4 regions of the Streptomyces sp. NPDC056628 genome follow, and region 4 is predicted to be linked to each of the others. Evidence: riboswitches for the same ligand, from Rfam matches in the RefSeq annotation. Region 4 holds a riboswitch; each other region holds the start of a gene.

Region 1 (4,085 bases), on a different contig from region 4:
TCTCCAGCCCGAGGACCTGGCCCGCGCGCAGCGCCACGCGCGTGTGCCCCTCGGGTGAGAGGTGGAGCCGGTCGCTGTCCCAGGCCCGGCGGTCCTGGACGGTCTTCAGGGACCACAGGTCGAGCACCGGGCAGCCGTAGCGGTCGGCGATGGCGCGTACGTGCCCGTTGTAGGTGGCGATCTTGCCGCGCAGGTGCTTCAGCACGGGCACGCCACGGGTGTCGAAGCCCGTCGTCACCATCACGGTGCCCGCGGCCGAGGCGAGCCGGGCGACGGCCCGTTCGAACCGTTCGGCCACTTCGTCGGGGTCGGTGCCGGGCCGCAGGATGTCGTTGCCGCCCGCGCAGAACGACACGAGGTCCGGGGCGAATTCGACGGCCTTGGGGACCTGTTCCGCCACGATCTGGTCGAGCAGTCTGCCGCGCACGGCGAGGTTCGTGTACCGGAAGTCGCCCTCGGGCCGCCGGTCGGCCAGAAGGACCGCGAACCGGTCGGCCCAGCCGACGAACGCCCCGTCGGGGCCGGGGTCGCCGACGCCCTCGGTGAAGCTGTCCCCCACCGCGACGTACGACCCGATCACTGCTCTGCTGTCACTCTTCGAATCGTCTGTCACGTCGGGACATGATTCACCTTCCGATGTGACCTACGCGACCGTAGGAAGAGGTTGACGAACGGTGAGATAAGCCACTGCCAAAGCCTTCACCAAAGCCGGAATACGGCTCCTGGCCGGGACGTTGAGCGCCGAAACGCGACCCGTGCCCGCCCGGGACGGGCCGAAGGCCGGACCCCGGGGATCGGGGTCCGGCCTTCGGCTGCGTGTCAGGCAGGTGGTGCGCGTGCGTGTCAGGCAGGTGGTGCGCGCCGTGCGGTGGGGCGGTCAGCCGATGGCGACGCCCTTGGAGCGGAGGTAGGCCACCGGGTCCACGTCCGAGCCGTAGTCGGGCGTGGTGCGGATCTCGAAGTGCAGGTGGGGGCCGGTCACGTTGCCGGTCGCGCCGGAGAGGCCGATCTGCTGGCCCGCGGTCACCGTCTGGCCGCTGGAGACGGACAGCGAGGACAGGTGGGCGTACTGGGCGTAGTAGCCGTCGGCGAGCCGGATGACGACCTGGTTGCCGTACGCGCCGCCCCAGCCGGCGGAGACGACGGTGCCGGCGCCGACCGCCTTCAGGGGCGTGCCGGTGGCGGCGGAGAAGTCCACGCCGGTGTGGTAGCCGCTGGACCACATGCTGCCGGCGACCTTGTAGGAGGTGCCGACGGCGGCGGCGGACACCGGGGCGGTGAAGCCGTTGACGGTGCTCGCCTCGTCGGCGCTCTGCGCGGCCGTGGCGGCCTTCTTCGGCGCGGCGGCCTTCTTCGGCGCTGCGGGCTTCGCGGACGGCTCGGACGGGGAGGAGGACGGGGCCGACGCCTTGGGTGCGGCGGTCGCGGCGTTCTTGCCGATCGAGAGCTTCAGACCCGGGTGGATGAGCGACGGGTCGGCGCCGACGGCCTCGCGGTTGTCGGCGTAGAGCTTCTTCCAGCCGCCGCGGACGTCCTGCTCGTCGGCGATCTTCGCCAGGTAGTCGCCGCGCTTCACCTCGTAGGTGCGCGTCTTCTGGGCGGAGGTCTTCTGCGCCGGGGCCTTCTCGGCGGCGACCTGGACGGACTGGACCGCCTTCTCCGGGACGGACTGGCCGGTCGCGGCGTGGGCGCCGGTGGCCCCGATCAGCGGAAGCGCGAGAGCGGCGCCACCGGTTCCGGCGACGGCGATCGTCCGGGTGAAGCGCAGGGACTTGGGACGGCGATGCTTACCCTTGGCGGGCATGGCGAATTCCTCTCCGGCGCCTGCGAGGTGAGCTGTCGGGTGCGGGCTGGAGATGCCCGGCCGCGTCGGGACGCGGCTTGACCCCAAGCCTGTTCCGGGACCGGAACAGGCGATGTACCTGTGGGTCCCCCGCTCCTGCCGTGGACGGGTGAGTGTGCGCGGATTCCGGTCGGCGGCAGGATTCGGCGTCCGTCCGGATTGGTGGTGAACGTAAGCGAGAAAGACGCATGGGAACAAGTGAGGGGTTCCGACCGAATGCGCTCGTCTTGATCCCTTACGGGATTCACCGGTCACACTCCGTGTATTTCGAAGAGGTCGCCACCCTCGAATTCCCATAAGCGGCAGGCCGATTACGTGGACATGACGGGCGACGCACCGTCACGGATATGACGCTCCTCACGTGACGTCGCTCCAGGTTTCCTTATTTCAGAACGAGTTGGAATGAAGGCATCAATTCGGACAGAAAGCCTAGATGTGACGTCAACGGATATCCGGCACATCGAACCTTCGGCGCGAATCCGACCTGAATCCCAGAGGGAATCACCTCGCATCGGATGCGAATCGGGATAAAACATCCGTCATCGATGATGACATACGGCGACTTGCCCGTTTCAGGTCATTACTCCCCAGCTGTCGCCTGTGGACAACTGATTGGCGCGCACAGTCATGTCGTATCGTCAGAAGCGCACCTCGCCGGCCTCACCGCCGAGCCGCGCCGGCGGGGCCCACCGGGAGGAGCCCCCGTGACGCAGCAGATCCCGTCGACCGAGCCCGAACTGGCCGGTGTGCGCAACTTCCGCGACGTGGGCGGTCTGCCCACCGTGGACGGACGACGGGTGCGCCACGGCGTGCTGTTCCGCAGCGGCCACCTCGCCCACGCCACCCCTGAGGACGCCGCCTTCCTCGACTCGCTGGGGCTGCACACGATCTTCGACTTCCGCAACGCGGCGGACCAGAAGCTGGAGGGCCCCGACGTCGAGCTGCCGGGTGTCCGCAATGTGAACCTGCCGCTGTCCGACCCCGCGGACGGCGCGGAGTTCTGGAAGATGGTCCGCGACGGCGACCTCGACCAGTTGCGGGAGATCCTGGCGGACGGCAAGGGCGCGGCCCGGATGATCGCCTCCTACCGCTCCATCGTCACGGAGCGCACCGGCGAGCACTCACGGGTGCTGCACTCCCTGGTGGAGGACAGCGTCCCGGCGCTGATGCACTGCGCGGCCGGCAAGGACCGCGCCGGCCTGTCCATCGCGGTGACACTGCTCGCCGTCGGCGTCGAGCGGGAGGCGATCGTCGCCGACTATCTGAAGTCCAACGAGAAGCACCGCCGCTACAAGGTGCGGCGCGGCAGCAGCGCCCCCTCGGCGTACTCGCCCGAGGTCATGGAGCTGCTGAGCCCTCTCTTCGACGCACGGGCGGAGTACCTGAAGGCCGCCTTCGACACGATCGACGAGACGTGGGGCGACGTCGACACCTACCTGGAGCAGGGTCTGCGGCTCACCCCCGAGGCGCGGGAGCGCCTGCGGGAGCGGCTTCTCGACTGAGGGCGCGGGGTGCGCCTACTTCCCGCCGCCCGCCTCGAAGAGGAAGAAGACGAAGGCGGCGAAGACGTGCCCCACCGCGATGTAGATGATGAGCCGCACCCACAGGGCGCGCGGGAACTTCTCCTCCATGTCGGTCATGACGTCTCTCCAGGGGTGGGGCCCAGGCACAGGGTGGCCGTGGGGCTCTGCAACAGGGTGTGGACGAAGAGGAGCTCGGCGCCGCCGTCGTCCTCGGCGGCGAGCAGGTGCGGGGTGAGCGAGTCGAAGTGCGCGCTGTCCCCGGGGCCGAGGCGGTGCGTGGTGTCCCCGAGGCGCAGCCGCAGCCGCCCCTTGAGGACGTGGAGCCACTCCTCGCCGGGGTGCACGCGCACGATGTCGCCCTGCGAGCCGTACGGCACATGGACCCGGAGGGCCTGCATCCCGCGGCCGGGAACTCCGGCCTGCCAGTACGTCCAGCCGCCGGCGGCGGTGGGTTCCATGTCGGCGGCGCGCACGACGGCGTCCCGGTCGGGGACCCTCTCGCCGAGCAGCTCGCCGACCGTCGTACCGTAGATACGGGCGAGCGCCAGCAGCATCGGCAGCGACGGCTGCCGCTGCCCGGTCTCGAGCCGGGAGAGATGGGCGGCCGACAGCCCGGCGGCGCGGGCCGCACCCTCCAGGGTGAGGGCCGCCCGGCGGCGCAGGGCCCGCAGCTGCGGCGCGACGGCCGGCAGGGACTCGGCCGGCCCGGTCGCTCCGTC
Region 2 (4,085 bases), on a different contig from region 4:
GTCTCCGCCCACACCTGGATGACGAGCCGGGGGAAGGCGGGCCTGCCGTCGACGACCAGGGACGCGCGCTCGGCGAGGGTGCGGCCGAGGACGTGGGCGAGGAGCTCGTCCGGCGGTGGGGGCGGGCTCTGCCGCGCGGCCTCCTCGAACGCCGCGTGGACCGAGCCGAGCACCTCGGCGACGATCGCGCCGATCAGCTCCTCCTTGCCCTTGAAGTAGCGGTAGACGGCCCCCGCCGAGAGGTCGACCTCCTTGAGCACGTCCTGCATCGAGGTGGCGTGGAAGCCGTTGCGGGCGAAGCAGAGCGCGGCGCCGTCGAGGATCTGGCGGCGGCGTGCGTCGAGGTGTTCCTGGGATACGCGGGCCATGCCCTCAACGTAAAACGAACATTCCTTCTTGACAAGCACCGGCCGCCGCGAGCACGGTGGAACTAAGAAAAACGAACGATCCTTCTTTTTAGATCACGGGAGCTCCCATGTCCTCGCCGTCCGCCACCACACCGCCCAGGAAGGCCGCATCCCGGCGCCTGGTCGCGGTGGTCGTGCTCGTCCCCGTGCTGGCCGCCCTCGCCCTGTGGGCGTTCGCCTGGCCGGCCGCCCGCACCGCGCCGCGCGACCTCCCGCTCGGGGTGGCGGGCCCCGCGTCGGCCGTGACGCAGGTGGAGCGGCAGCTGTCCGCCCACGACGGCGCGTTCGAGGTGCACCGCTACGCCGACGAACCGGCCGCCCACCGCGCCATCCAGGACCGGGACGTGTATGGCGCGGTCGTCGTGACACCCCAGGGCCCCCGGCTGCTGACCGCGTCCGCCGCGAGCCCGGCCGTGGCCCAGCTGCTGCGGCAGGCGGTGGCCGGGCAGGCGGCCGCCGAGGGGACGCGGGTGGAGACCGTCGACGTGGTACCGGCGCCCGAGACGGACCCGCGCGGGGCGGCGCTGAGCTCCAGCGTGCTGCCGCTGGCCCTCGCGGGCATCGCGGCGGGTGCCGGGGTCACCCTGCTGGGGCTGCGCGGCCTGGGCGCCGCGGGCGCCCTCGTGGGCACGGCCGCCCTGACCGGCCTGGTCGCGGCCACGCTGGCGCACAGCTGGCTGGGTGTCCTCACGGGTGACCGGTGGGCGGAGACCGGGGTGCTCACCCTGATGACCCTGGCCGTCAGCGCCGCCGTCGCCGGGCTCGGCGCCCTCCTCGGACCGGCCGGCACAGGTCTCATGGCCGCCACCGTCATGCTCATCGGCAACCCGTTCTCCGGGGCGGCGTCGGCACCGCGGATGCTGCCGGAGCCGGTCGGCACGATCGGCCAGTGGCTGCCGCCGGGCGCGGGCGCGACCCTGCTGCGCTCGGTGTCCTTCTTCGACGGCGCCGCGTCGGCCGGCCCCGCCCTCACCCTGACCTGGTGGGCCGCACTGGGCCTCGGCGCGGTCCTGCTGGGCGCCCGCCTCAAGGCGAACGCGACCACGACGAGCCCTGCCCCGGCCCGCCGGCCCGCCCCCGTCGGCTGACCCGCCCGCGTCGGCGGAACCACCGAACCGGCCGTGCGCCCCCGCCGGAGCGGACGGGGGCGCACGGCCTCGACGCGTCCGAGACGTGACAGGCGGCAGGGGACGACCCGGCCCGACCTTCACCCGGGGGCCACCCGGGGACTCAGGAGGGCTTCGGCCCCCGGTGCTCCGCCGTGAGGCCGAAGCGGTGGGGTGCGCGGGGGGCGGACGCGACCTCGCCAGGCAGACCCAGGAGCCGGCCCGCGTGCGGTCCCGGACGGAGGGAACGCCCGCCGGGCACACCGGCCGCCCGCGCGCCCGGGTGGCGCCGATCTCGAGCGCGAGACCGTACGCGTCACCCAGGAGGCGCCGCGGGACGGGCTGGTGGACCGCGTCGCCCCGGACCGCGCGGCCGCGACCGCCCCGGACGAGGGGCGGTGACCGGAGGACGCCGCCACCCGGGTTGCCGCCCCTTCCCGCGCCGACGCGCACGGAGGCGGAGCTGATCGACCGTTACCCGGAGTCGTGGGCCTGCTGGGCCCTAACAACCCGGCGAAGGACGGCGACACCTACCGGGGCCCGCGCGCCGCCCAGGCGCTCGCCGGCAAGGCGGTCGCGCTCCGGGACGCGCCGGCGCTGATGCACTGTCGGGGCGAGACGGAGCCGCACGCCCGCACGCTGGAGCGTGCGCTGCGCGTCCTGGCCAGGGAGCGCCGCACGGCCCGCGTCACGCCGCCGCCGCGCTCCGACAGTTGACGGCGCCACAGCCGCGATCCGGACCCGCGGCCCGCCGCCGCGACGTCCGCCGCCACGCCGAAACGGACCGAACGGCGTACCCCCCATCGGCGTATTCCGTACTCCTTCCGTGCGCGCGTACGGCTTGCGTCACGGGCGGGACGCACAGCCGGATTTGAGCCTTCCGCCGCTGGTCCGGGGCTCGTCGGGCACCTGGCCACTTCCTCGAACGCAGTAGCGTCCACCCGAACGGGTGAGTGGTGAGTAACACCACAAATCCCCGGTTCCGTTGGGATTTTCGTTCTTCCGTGCGCCAAGATCCCTGACTGACGACAAGCCCCCGCCGCAGCGGCGGGGCGATCCGGGCGGACGCCGAGTCCTGCCGCCGCCCGGATGACCGGTCGACAGGAGTGGATCGGCAGGAGTGGAGGACCCGAGCAAGACGGGTCGCCGGTACGGACGTTCGTTCGAATCGAGCAACCCTTGGGGTGAAGCCGCGACGCGGCCGGGCAACTTCGCCAGCCCGAATCCGACAGGTCATCCTTCACAGGCGGCTGACGAAGGGTTGCGCATGACTGCGCTCAATCGTGTCCCGTCGCTCATGGCCAGGGCCGGTACGGCCTCGGCCCTCACTCTCGCCGCGGTGGGCGGCTCGATCGTGACGCCCGGTCTCACCTCGGAGGCGGAGGCCGCCACACCGGCGACGAAGGCACTTCGGATCGCCGCCTCGAAGAAGGGGTCGCCGTACAAGTGGGGCGCCACCGGCCCGAACCGGTTCGACTGCTCCGGGCTCACGCTGTACTCGTTCAAGAAGGCCGGCAAGAAGCTGCCCCGCACGGCGGCCCAGCAGTACAACAAGACCCGCCACATCTCGGCCTCGCACCGCAAGGCCGGTGACCTGGTGTTCTTCCACTCGGGGTCGTACGTCTACCACGTGGGCATCTACGCCGGTAAGGGCAAGATCTGGCACTCCCCCAAGAGCGGTGACGTGGTCAGGTTGCAGAAGATCTGGACCAGGAGCGTCTGGTACGGCCGGGTCAAGTGACCCGCGGGGCGCCTACGGCGCCCCCACCCCCGCCGGCGCCCTCCCGGAGCGCGGAGGGCGTCCGGCACGGGCCGGGCCCTCCAGCGCCTCCGGGGCCTCCCGGGGCCGGCGGGGGCGGAACGCGCCGCGCGGCGCGTCGTGCGGCGCCACGCGGCGCTCCTACGGCTCCTGCGGCGCCGCGACCGCGACCGGCGAGGCCGGTACGGTCCACGGCAGCTCGATGGAGACCGTCTTGCCGCCCTCGCGGGTCGGCCACACCCGGATCCGGCCGCCGCACTCGGCGGCCAGCCAACGAATGATCACCATGCCTCGGCCGTTGTCCTGCTGGACGGCGGCCGGCAGCCGTTTGGGGAACCGCGGATGGCTGTCGGTCACCCCGATGCGCAGGTGCTCGTCGCGGTCGAGCTCGAGGTCCACGGTGAAGGTGGGCGACTGCCCGAGGGTGTGCTGGACGGCGTTGGTGGCGAGTTCGGAGACGATGAGCCGGATGGTCTCCGCCGCCTCCGTGTCCGACGGCAGCCCCCACTCGGCGAGCGTGGTGATGACGTAGGACCGTGCCGCGGAGACCGAGGCGGGATCGCTCGGCAGAGTGACGGATGCTTCCAGATGGTCTGCCATGGCGACGTCGTCCCTTTCCGACGGGACCGCAGTCCGACACGGAGCGGAGGGTTCGAGTACGGTCCCGGACTGGTGCTTCGCCGCCAGACTGCCATCACCACGACGGTCACGGGTGCCGATCCGCCAAGATGTGCATATATCTGTCGCTCGAAGCGGTGAACTCTGCGACGGCAGACCGTATTCGGGCGGCCCGGTCGGAGTAAGGAGTTGCCC
Region 3 (4,085 bases), on a different contig from region 4:
CCGCGGGCAGGCGATCGGCTTCCCCCCAGCTTGCCGCGGTCGGCCGTCCCCCTCACCGGGCGAGCGGCCCCAACTCGGCGGCCGTAGCGCCCTCGAAGACCCCGCAGGGGCGAAACCGCCATAAACGGGCGCGAGTTGTGCGCGCTCGGACACAACTGGGACCGGAACGGGTGTCAACTCATGTGAACAGAGCAGCCGTCCGGTTCAGGTCGAGTCGATGGGGCTTCCTGTCCGTATTCTCTGATCATGGCCGCACCGATCGCATATTCACTCATCGCCACTGACCTGGACGGGACCCTCCTCCGAGGTGACGACACACTCTCCGACCGGTCCCTCGTGGCGCTCGCGCAGGCGGCGGTGGCCGGCGCCCAGCACCTCGTGGTCACGGGACGGCCGGCACCCAGGGTGCGGCCCCTCCTGGAGGTCATGGGCAGCAGGGGACTGGCGGTGTGCGGACAGGGCGCGCAGCTGTACGACGCCGGCCAGGACCGGCTGCTGTGGTCCATCACCCTGGAACGGGACCTGGCGGAGACCGCCCTCGGCAAGATCGAGGCCGAGGTGGGGCAGGTGTACGCGGCCGTCGACCAGGACGGAGTCGAGGGGCTCACGCTCATCGAGCCGGGTTATCTGATGCCCCACCCCACGCTGCCGGCGGTGCGGGTGCGGCATCGCGACGACCTGTGGTGCGAGCCGATCAGCAAGGTGCTGCTGCGCCATCCGACGCTGTCGGACGACGAGTTGGCGGTGACGGCCCGCGCGGTGGTGGGCTCGCTGGCGACGGTCACCATGTCGGGGCCGGGCACCGTCGAACTCCAGCCATGCGGCATCACGAAGGCGACGGGCCTCGCGCTCGCCGCCGAGCATCTCGGCCTGGGTCCGCACGAGACCATCGCCTTCGGGGACATGCCCAACGACATCCCCATGTTCGACTGGGCCGCCCACGGGGTGGCGATGGCCAACGCGCATCCCGAACTCAAGTCGGTCGCGGACGAGATCACCTTGTCCAACGAGGACGACGGCATCGCCGTCGTCCTCGAGAGACTGTTCGCCCGCAGCCTGGCCGAGTTCCCCTACTAGAGGATCCCTGCCGCAAGTTCCCCTACTGGAGGGGGAGAGCCGGCACGGCTCAGTAGGGGCCGTTCACGTTGTCGATCGAGCCGTAGCGAGCGGCCGCGTAGTTGCAGGCGGCCGTGATGTTCGCGACCGGGTCGAACGGGTCGTACGCGGTGCCCGGCACGTGGTACGTCGCGAAGGTGGGGTCGATGACCTGGAGGAGACCCTTGGACGGGGTGCCCGCGATCGCGTTGGAGTCCCAGTTGTTGATGGCGGCCGGGTTGCCCGACGACTCACGCATGATGTTGCGGTGGATGCCCTCGTAGGAACCGGGGATCCCCTTCTGCGCCATGATGTCGAGCGCCTCGCGGATCCAGCCGTCGAGGTTGTCGGCGTACGTCTTCGCGGAGGCCTGGGTGGCCTGGGCGACGGCGGACTCCTTGACGGGGGCGGACGCCGTGCTCGCCTTCGACGGCTCGGCCTTCTTCGTGCTCCGGACCTTCAGGTCGACACCCGGGTGGATCAGCCGGGGGTCGTCGCCGATGGCCTTGCGGTTGTCCTTGTAGAGCTGCCGCCAGCCGCCCTGGGCGTCGTAGCGGTCGGCGATCCCGTACAGGGTGTCGCCCTTCTTGGTGGTGTAGCTGACGGAGCCGACCGTGGCCACGGTGGGGGCCTTGGCGGGCTCGGCGGCGCTCGCGGTGGTCGCGCCCAGCAGGGGGAGCGCGAGAGCGGCGGTACCGGCTCCGGCGGCGATGACGCGCCGGGCGAACGGGCTGGTACGGGTGCGGCGGTGCTGGCCTCGGGACATGGCGCTGTTTCCTCTCCGGCGCCTGCGAGGTGAGCTGTCGGGTTCGGGCGGGAGATGCCCGGCCACGCCGCCGTAGGACGACGTGACTTCACCCCTAGCCGTCCCGGCGCGCCATCGAGGCGTGCGGTACGGCGACTTACCTGGGTCCCCCGCTCCTGCCGTGCGAGTGCGTTGTGTAGGTGGATGACTCGGGCGGCGGCAGGATTCGGCGTCCGCCCGACAGAGCGGGAACGTATGCGACAGCACATGTGTGGAACAAGTGCCGCAAGCACCTGACGTGCTAGTTGACCATGGTCTGAGGCGTATGAGGCGCTTGATCCTTTGCGGTTGCCAATTCTCAACTCGCTTTTGTGGCAAGGGGTCGACGGGCTCCGGCGGCGGAGGGGCCGATCTGGGGCCGCGTGACCCAACTCACGGCGATCACAACAGCGGCAAATCGGGCAATGATTCCAACTACCCTGTTATTGCCTACACGTGGAAAGCTCACCGTCAACGCGCCCATCTGCCCCTTGAGTCCGGAGAGTCCGTTTTGTGGGTGTGGAGCAAAAGGTGCGAAAGGGTGGCGACGCGCCCGGGGTGCCGGCGCGCAGGAACCTCGCCCTTCGTGTCGGTCGTTGAGGAGGCGTGGAGGCGTCCGGAGGGCGGGTCGGGGTAGACGGGGGCGGGGGTGTCGCGCGGGCCCGCGGTGCATCCCTCGAAGAGTCGAACGCAGTTTCGGTTCGGGAAAGGATGGGGGAGTGGGCGGCTACACACAGTGACGCGCCGATAAAACGATGAATGTCCGTCCTTATCGGGTGATCAAAAAACATACCGACCGTGAACCGATGTCGCCCGTGGTGGACGGGTGGGCGGCATCGGTGATCGAAACGTGACCGGATACGCTGACTTGAGTGATGGCAGCGACCTATCGACAAACCGTGTAACCAGCCGAAAGACACCAGCAGACAGGAGACCCCTCGTGACCGTCGTCGGGCCGTTCGGGCTGAGCGTGCGGGACCAGGCTCTGGAAGCCGATGTCCAGGCCGGATTGGCGGCTGTCGAGGAGGGACTGCTCGAAGCCACCAAGAGTGAGGTCCCCTTCATCACCGGAGCCGCCCAGCACCTGGTGCGGGCGGGCGGGAAGCGCTTCCGGCCGCTGCTGGTGATGCTCGCCGCGCGCTTCGGGGACCCGTATGCCCCGGGGATCGTGCCGTCGGCCGTGGTGGTGGAGCTGACCCATCTGGCGACGCTGTACCACGACGACGTGATGGACGAGGCCGAGGTCCGGCGCGGTGTCGACAGCGCGAACACCCGCTGGGGGAACTCCGTCGCGGTCCTCACCGGCGACTTCCTCTTCGCGCGCGCCTCGCACATCCTGGCCGACCTCGGGCCCGAGGCGGTGCGGGTGCAGGCGGAGGCGTTCGAGCGGCTGGTCACGGGCCAGATCCTGGAGACGGCCGGGCCGCAGGACGGCCGGGACCCCGTGGAGCACTACCTCGACGTGCTGAGCGGCAAGACCGGGTCGCTGGTGGCGGTCTCCTGCCGCTTCGGGGCGATGATGTCGGGCGCCGACGAGACCATGGTCGACGTGCTCACCCAGTACGGGGAGCGGCTCGGCGTCGCCTTCCAGCTCGCGGACGACGTCCTGGACATCGCGAGCGACTCCCACGAGTCCGGGAAGACGCCCGGCACCGATCTGCGCGAGGGCATCCCGACCCTGCCGGTGCTGCGGCTGCGGGAGCGCGCGGAGCGTCTGGGGCTGCCCGAGGACATCGCCCTGTGCGAGCTGCTGGACTCCGACCTGAGCGACGACGCCCGGCTCGCCGAGGCGCTGGCCGCCCTGCGTGAGCACCCGGCGCTGGAGCACGCCCGGCGGGACACGGTCCGCTACGCGGAGGACGCGCGCGCCGCGCTGGCGCCCCTGCCGGAGAACGACGCGAAGGCCGCCCTGATGGAGCTGTGCGACGCCGTCGTGCACCGGGCCGGCTGAAGCCCGGCGTCCCTGCCGCGGGACTGCCCCGCGGCCACCGTTCCTCTCCCCGCCTCACCCCCCGACCCCTACGGGTCGGGGGAGGTCCACCCCTGCGGCGTCATACCGCAGGTGTACACGGAGTTGGCTCCGCAGGTTGACGAAACTCCCTGCCCCATCTGGTCAGATGGACATCACGGAAACACCACTCCTCACCGATTCGGGTGAGAATGGCGGCTCAGGGGTGGACCTTGCCGGGTCGTGAGACTCGCGGGC
Region 4 (4,085 bases):
ATGCACTTGAAGCCGTTGCGCTGGGCCAGCTCCACGGCGTCCAGGGTCTCGGTGAGCGAGCCGATCTGGTTCACCTTCACGAGCAGCGCGTTGGCGGCGCCCTCCTCGATGCCGCGGGCGAGGCGCTCGGGGTTGGTGACGAACAGGTCGTCGCCGACGAGCTGGACCTTGTCACCGAGCTTGTCGGTGATGGTCTTCCAGCCCTCCCAGTCGTCCTCGAACAGCGGGTCCTCGATGGAGACGAGCGGGTACGCGTCGACGAGCTCCGCGTAGTACTCGGTCATCTCGGCCGCCGAGCGCTCCTTGCCCTCGAAGGTGTAGACGCCGTCCTTGTAGAACTCGGAGGCGGCCACGTCGAGGGCGAGGGCGATCTGCTCGCCGGGGGCGTAGCCGGCTTCGTTGATCGCCTCGAGGATGAGGTCGAGGGCCTCGCGGTTGGAGCCCAGGTTCGGGGCGAAGCCGCCCTCGTCGCCGAGGCCGGTGGCCAGGCCCTTGCTCTTCAGCACCTTCTTCAGCGTGTGGTAGACCTCGGCGCCCCAGCGCAGCGCCTCGGAGAAGGACTCCGCGCCGATCGGGGCGATCATGAACTCCTGGATGTCCACGTTGGAGTCGGCGTGCGAGCCGCCGTTCAGGATGTTCATCATCGGCACCGGCAGCAGGTGCGCGTTCGGGCCGCCCAGGTAGCGGAACAGCGGCAGGTCGCTGGCCTCGGAGGCGGCGTGGGCCACGGCGAGCGAGACACCGAGGATGGCGTTGGCGCCGAGGGAGCTCTTGTTGTCGGTGGCGTCCAGGTCGAACATGGCCTGGTCGATCAGACGCTGCTCGGTGGCGTCGTAGCCGACGAGCTCCGGGCCGATCTGCTCGATGACGGCGAGGACGGCCTTCTCGACACCCTTGCCCAGGTAACGGTTGGGGTCCCCGTCGCGCAGCTCGACGGCCTCGAAGGCGCCGGTGGAGGCGCCGGACGGGACGGCGGCACGACCCGTGCTGCCGTCGTCGAGGCCGACCTCGACCTCGACCGTGGGATTGCCTCGGGAGTCCAGGATTTCCCGGGCTACGACGACGTCGATGGACGGCACGAGCATCTCCTTCGTGATGTGAAGCCTGTACGCAGCCCGCGATGGGTGCTGCGAGACGAGCCTATCCGGCTCGGGGGCTTCGGCCAGCGGTCGACCGCTCTATGGACGGAACCGAGAGCGAATTGTTTCCGAACGGAACAAAAACCGGGCCCTGCATCCGCACAGAACCCCGCCCCGGTGCGTACGGGGGAACGCGCACCGGGGCGGGGAGCCTGTGGGGGTCCTACTTGAGGTGGAGCTGCTGACCCGGGTAGATCAGGTCGGCGTCCTGGACGATGTCCTTGTTCAGCTTGAAGAGCTTCTCCCAGCCGCCCTTGACGTCGTGGTCGGCGGCGATCGTGCTGAGGGTGTCGCCCTTGACGACCTTGTACTCGCCGTCGCCCTTCTTGACCTTCTTGCCGGTCGGGGTGGTGACGGTCTTGGTGCTCTTCTCGGCGGCCGGACGCTCGGCGGAGCGGGAGGCCGGCTTCTCCTCGGTGGAGCGGGTGCCCTGCTCGCCGCCGGTGGCGGAGGAGCCGTTGTAGGCCGCGCTCGACAGGCCGGTGCCGCAGTTCGGCCAGGCGCCCTTGCCCTGGCTGGCGAGGACCTTCTCGGCTATCGCGATCTGCTGGGCCTTGGTGGCCTGGTCGGCGGTGGAGGCGTACTGCGTGCCGCCGTAGGCCGCCCAGGTCGAGGCGGAGAACTGCAGACCGCCGTAGTAGCCGTTGCCGGTGTTGATCGACCAGTTGCCGCCGGACTCGCACTGGGCGACGGTGTCCCACTCGGAGGCGGTGGCGGCCGAGGCGCTGCCGGCGGCCATCAGCGGGCCGGCGACGGCGGCGGCGCCGGTGACGCCGACGACGGCGATGGCGCGGGCCGCCTTGGACGGACGACGGTGCTTGGCCTTGCTGGAGAACAGCATGGAGAGATCCCCTCACCGACGCCTACGAGGTGAGCTGTCGGGTTCGGGCCGGTTGAGTTGCCCGGTCGCGCACCGCTGGTGCGTGCTGCGCGACTTCACCCCAAGCCGGTTCCGGCCGTCCGGCCCCGAAGGGCCTCGACTTCCGGACCCGGCGCTTACCTTGGGTCCCCCGCTCCTGCCTACGGCGCTTGACGCGACGACTGTTCCCGTACGGCCGTCGGCAGGATTCGGCGTGACGGCTGACGGGGCTCGCTGGTGGCGAGCGATCACGACCGTAGACACGCCGCTCGGGGATTTTCAAAGACGATCAAGGCTTCTGAGATCTATCTCTCAGTCCATTCAAAACGGACATTACCCATGAAAGCAGGGCGTGAACTGCCGCTTCATTTGGCCCTGTTCGGCCGTTATTCGGTGGGGACGTCCAGCGTCTGACCGGGGGCGATGCTGTTCGCGTCGGCACCGATGGCCGCCTTGTTCGCCTCGTACAGCGCGCGCCATCCGCCGTCGACGTCAAGGGAGTCGGCGATGGAGGCGAGCGTGTCGCCCTCCCGGACCCGGTAGGAGGCGTGGCGGCCGGAGGAGCCGGCGGTGGCGTCCACGGCCGCGGACTCCTCGGCGCTGGCGCCGCGGTGACGTCCGGAACCGGTCGGCACGTCCTCGATCGCGGCGGTGTCGACGAGGCTCCAGGACCCCGCACTCTGCCCGGAGTTGTCCCGATTGCCGCTCTCGAACGTCTCCACGGGGGAGCTGTCCGGCGACTCCGAGACCGTCGCTCCGCCGGACGCGCCGGCTCTCTCGGACTTACCGGACTTATCGGCCTTGGAGGCCGAAGAAGGGGAGGAAGTGGAGCTGCCGGGCGATTCGGATGAGTCGTCCGCCGAAGCACTCGGCGTGCCCGACGTGTCGCCGGAGGGGGCCGAATCGCCGGAGGAGCCAGAGGATTCGGATGAGTCAAGCAGGCCGGACGACCCGGACACCTCGCTCGGGGAGTCCCCCGCGACCCCGGTGTCGAGGTCGATGGCTCCCGACTTCTTCGTGAGCCCGTTGAGCACGGCGCAGGTGCCCCAGGGGCCCGTCCCGCGCTGCGCGAGGATGTCCTGCGCCACGGCGATCTGCTGGGAACGGCTCGCCAGGTCCGGGCTGGCGGCGAAGTCGAGACCGCCGGACTTCTCCCAGTCCGCCTGGGTCAACTGGAGCCCGCCGTAGTGCCCGTTGCCCGTGTCCGCGCTCCAGGAGCCGCCGCTCTCGCAGTCGGCGACCTTGTCCCACACGTTGCCGTCCGCCGCGCTCGCGCCCGTGGCGCCGAGGAGCGGGATGGCGATGGCGGAGCCGGTCACTCCGGCCGCGACGAGAAGAGCCGGAGCCTGGCGGGGGCGACGGTGACGACCGTTCCCGGAGAGCATGCGGGGACCTTTCGCGAGACAGCGCTGACCAAGGCGCGCAGAACCCGCGTGCCTTCGTTGATGGGTGAACGTATAGGCAGACGATCACTTGTCACAAGTTAATGCCGCGCAGATCACGTGAAGATCACAGAGGTGAGCGCATGTCACGTTTGCGGAGCGGAACGGTTGCCTCCGACCGGGGTGAACTCCACCGGTAGGGTGCGCAGGCCCCGCATGATGAGCCCGCCGCGCCACCTCAACTCCGCCGGGTCGGCGGCCAGTCGGAGGTCCGGGAGCCGGGTCAGGAGGGTGGCGAGGGCCGTCTGTCCCTCCAGCCGGGCCAGCGGGGCGCCGAGGCAGTAGTGGATGCCGTGGCCGTAGCCGAGGTGCTGGTTGTCACGCCGGCCGAGGTCGAGGACGTCGGGGTCGGCGAACCGCTCCGGGTCCCGGTCGGCGGCGGCCAGGACGACCAGGACGGGGTCCCCGGCCGCGATGTCCTGCCCGCCGATGGTCAGCGGCTCGGTGGCGAACCGCCAGGTGGCGAGCTCCACCGGCCCGTCGTAGCGCAGCAGTTCCTCGACCCCGGTCTCCAGCAGGGCGGTGTCGTGGGCGGCCAGGGACTCCTGGAGCCGGGCGCGCTGGGCGGGGTGGGTGAGCAGCGCGTAGGTGCCGTTCCCGATGAGGTTGACGGTGGTCTCGAAGCCGGCGAACAGCAGGATGAAG

What was found. Region 4 has a riboswitch for cyclic di-AMP ahead of ACFRAC_RS12355 (transglycosylase family protein). Riboswitches for the same ligand answer to the same signal wherever they lie in the genome.
Region 1: it holds a riboswitch for cyclic di-AMP, as region 4 does, so the genes downstream of both, ACFRAC_RS33360 (peptidoglycan DD-metalloendopeptidase family protein) here and ACFRAC_RS12355 (transglycosylase family protein) in region 4, are expected to answer to the same signal.
Region 2: it holds a riboswitch for cyclic di-AMP, as region 4 does, so the genes downstream of both, ACFRAC_RS03905 (C40 family peptidase) here and ACFRAC_RS12355 (transglycosylase family protein) in region 4, are expected to answer to the same signal.
Region 3: it holds a riboswitch for cyclic di-AMP, as region 4 does, so the genes downstream of both, ACFRAC_RS18385 (transglycosylase SLT domain-containing protein) here and ACFRAC_RS12355 (transglycosylase family protein) in region 4, are expected to answer to the same signal.

Annotation. Positions count from the first base shown of each region.
Region 1 is NZ_JBHTWG010000047.1:24,007-28,091, reverse strand. It holds gene ACFRAC_RS33365 (SGNH/GDSL hydrolase family protein) at 1-580, opposite strand, end outside; gene ACFRAC_RS33360 (peptidoglycan DD-metalloendopeptidase family protein) at 878-1,804, opposite strand; cyclic di-AMP (ydaO/yuaA leader) riboswitch at 1,809-1,965, opposite strand; gene ACFRAC_RS33355 (tyrosine-protein phosphatase) at 2,548-3,345, shown strand; gene ACFRAC_RS33350 (DUF6126 family protein) at 3,361-3,483, opposite strand; gene ACFRAC_RS33345 (helix-turn-helix domain-containing protein) at 3,480-4,085, opposite strand, start outside.
Region 2 is NZ_JBHTWG010000002.1:117,162-121,246, reverse strand. It holds gene ACFRAC_RS03920 (TetR/AcrR family transcriptional regulator) at 1-368, opposite strand, end outside; gene ACFRAC_RS03915 (ABC transporter permease) at 476-1,495, shown strand; partial or broken gene ACFRAC_RS03910 (hypothetical protein) at 1,938-2,230, shown strand; cyclic di-AMP (ydaO/yuaA leader) riboswitch at 2,570-2,777, shown strand; gene ACFRAC_RS03905 (C40 family peptidase) at 2,781-3,254, shown strand; gene ACFRAC_RS03900 (ATP-binding protein) at 3,414-3,872, opposite strand.
Region 3 is NZ_JBHTWG010000013.1:88,167-92,251, reverse strand. It holds gene ACFRAC_RS18390 (HAD family hydrolase) at 247-1,077, shown strand; gene ACFRAC_RS18385 (transglycosylase SLT domain-containing protein) at 1,127-1,861, opposite strand; cyclic di-AMP (ydaO/yuaA leader) riboswitch at 1,866-2,042, opposite strand; gene ACFRAC_RS18380 (polyprenyl synthetase family protein) at 2,820-3,830, shown strand.
Region 4 is NZ_JBHTWG010000007.1:91,045-95,129, forward strand. It holds gene eno (phosphopyruvate hydratase) at 1-1,079, opposite strand, end outside; gene ACFRAC_RS12355 (transglycosylase family protein) at 1,303-1,980, opposite strand; cyclic di-AMP (ydaO/yuaA leader) riboswitch at 1,985-2,177, opposite strand; gene ACFRAC_RS12360 (transglycosylase family protein) at 2,385-3,383, opposite strand; gene ACFRAC_RS12365 (cytochrome P450) at 3,527-4,085, opposite strand, start outside.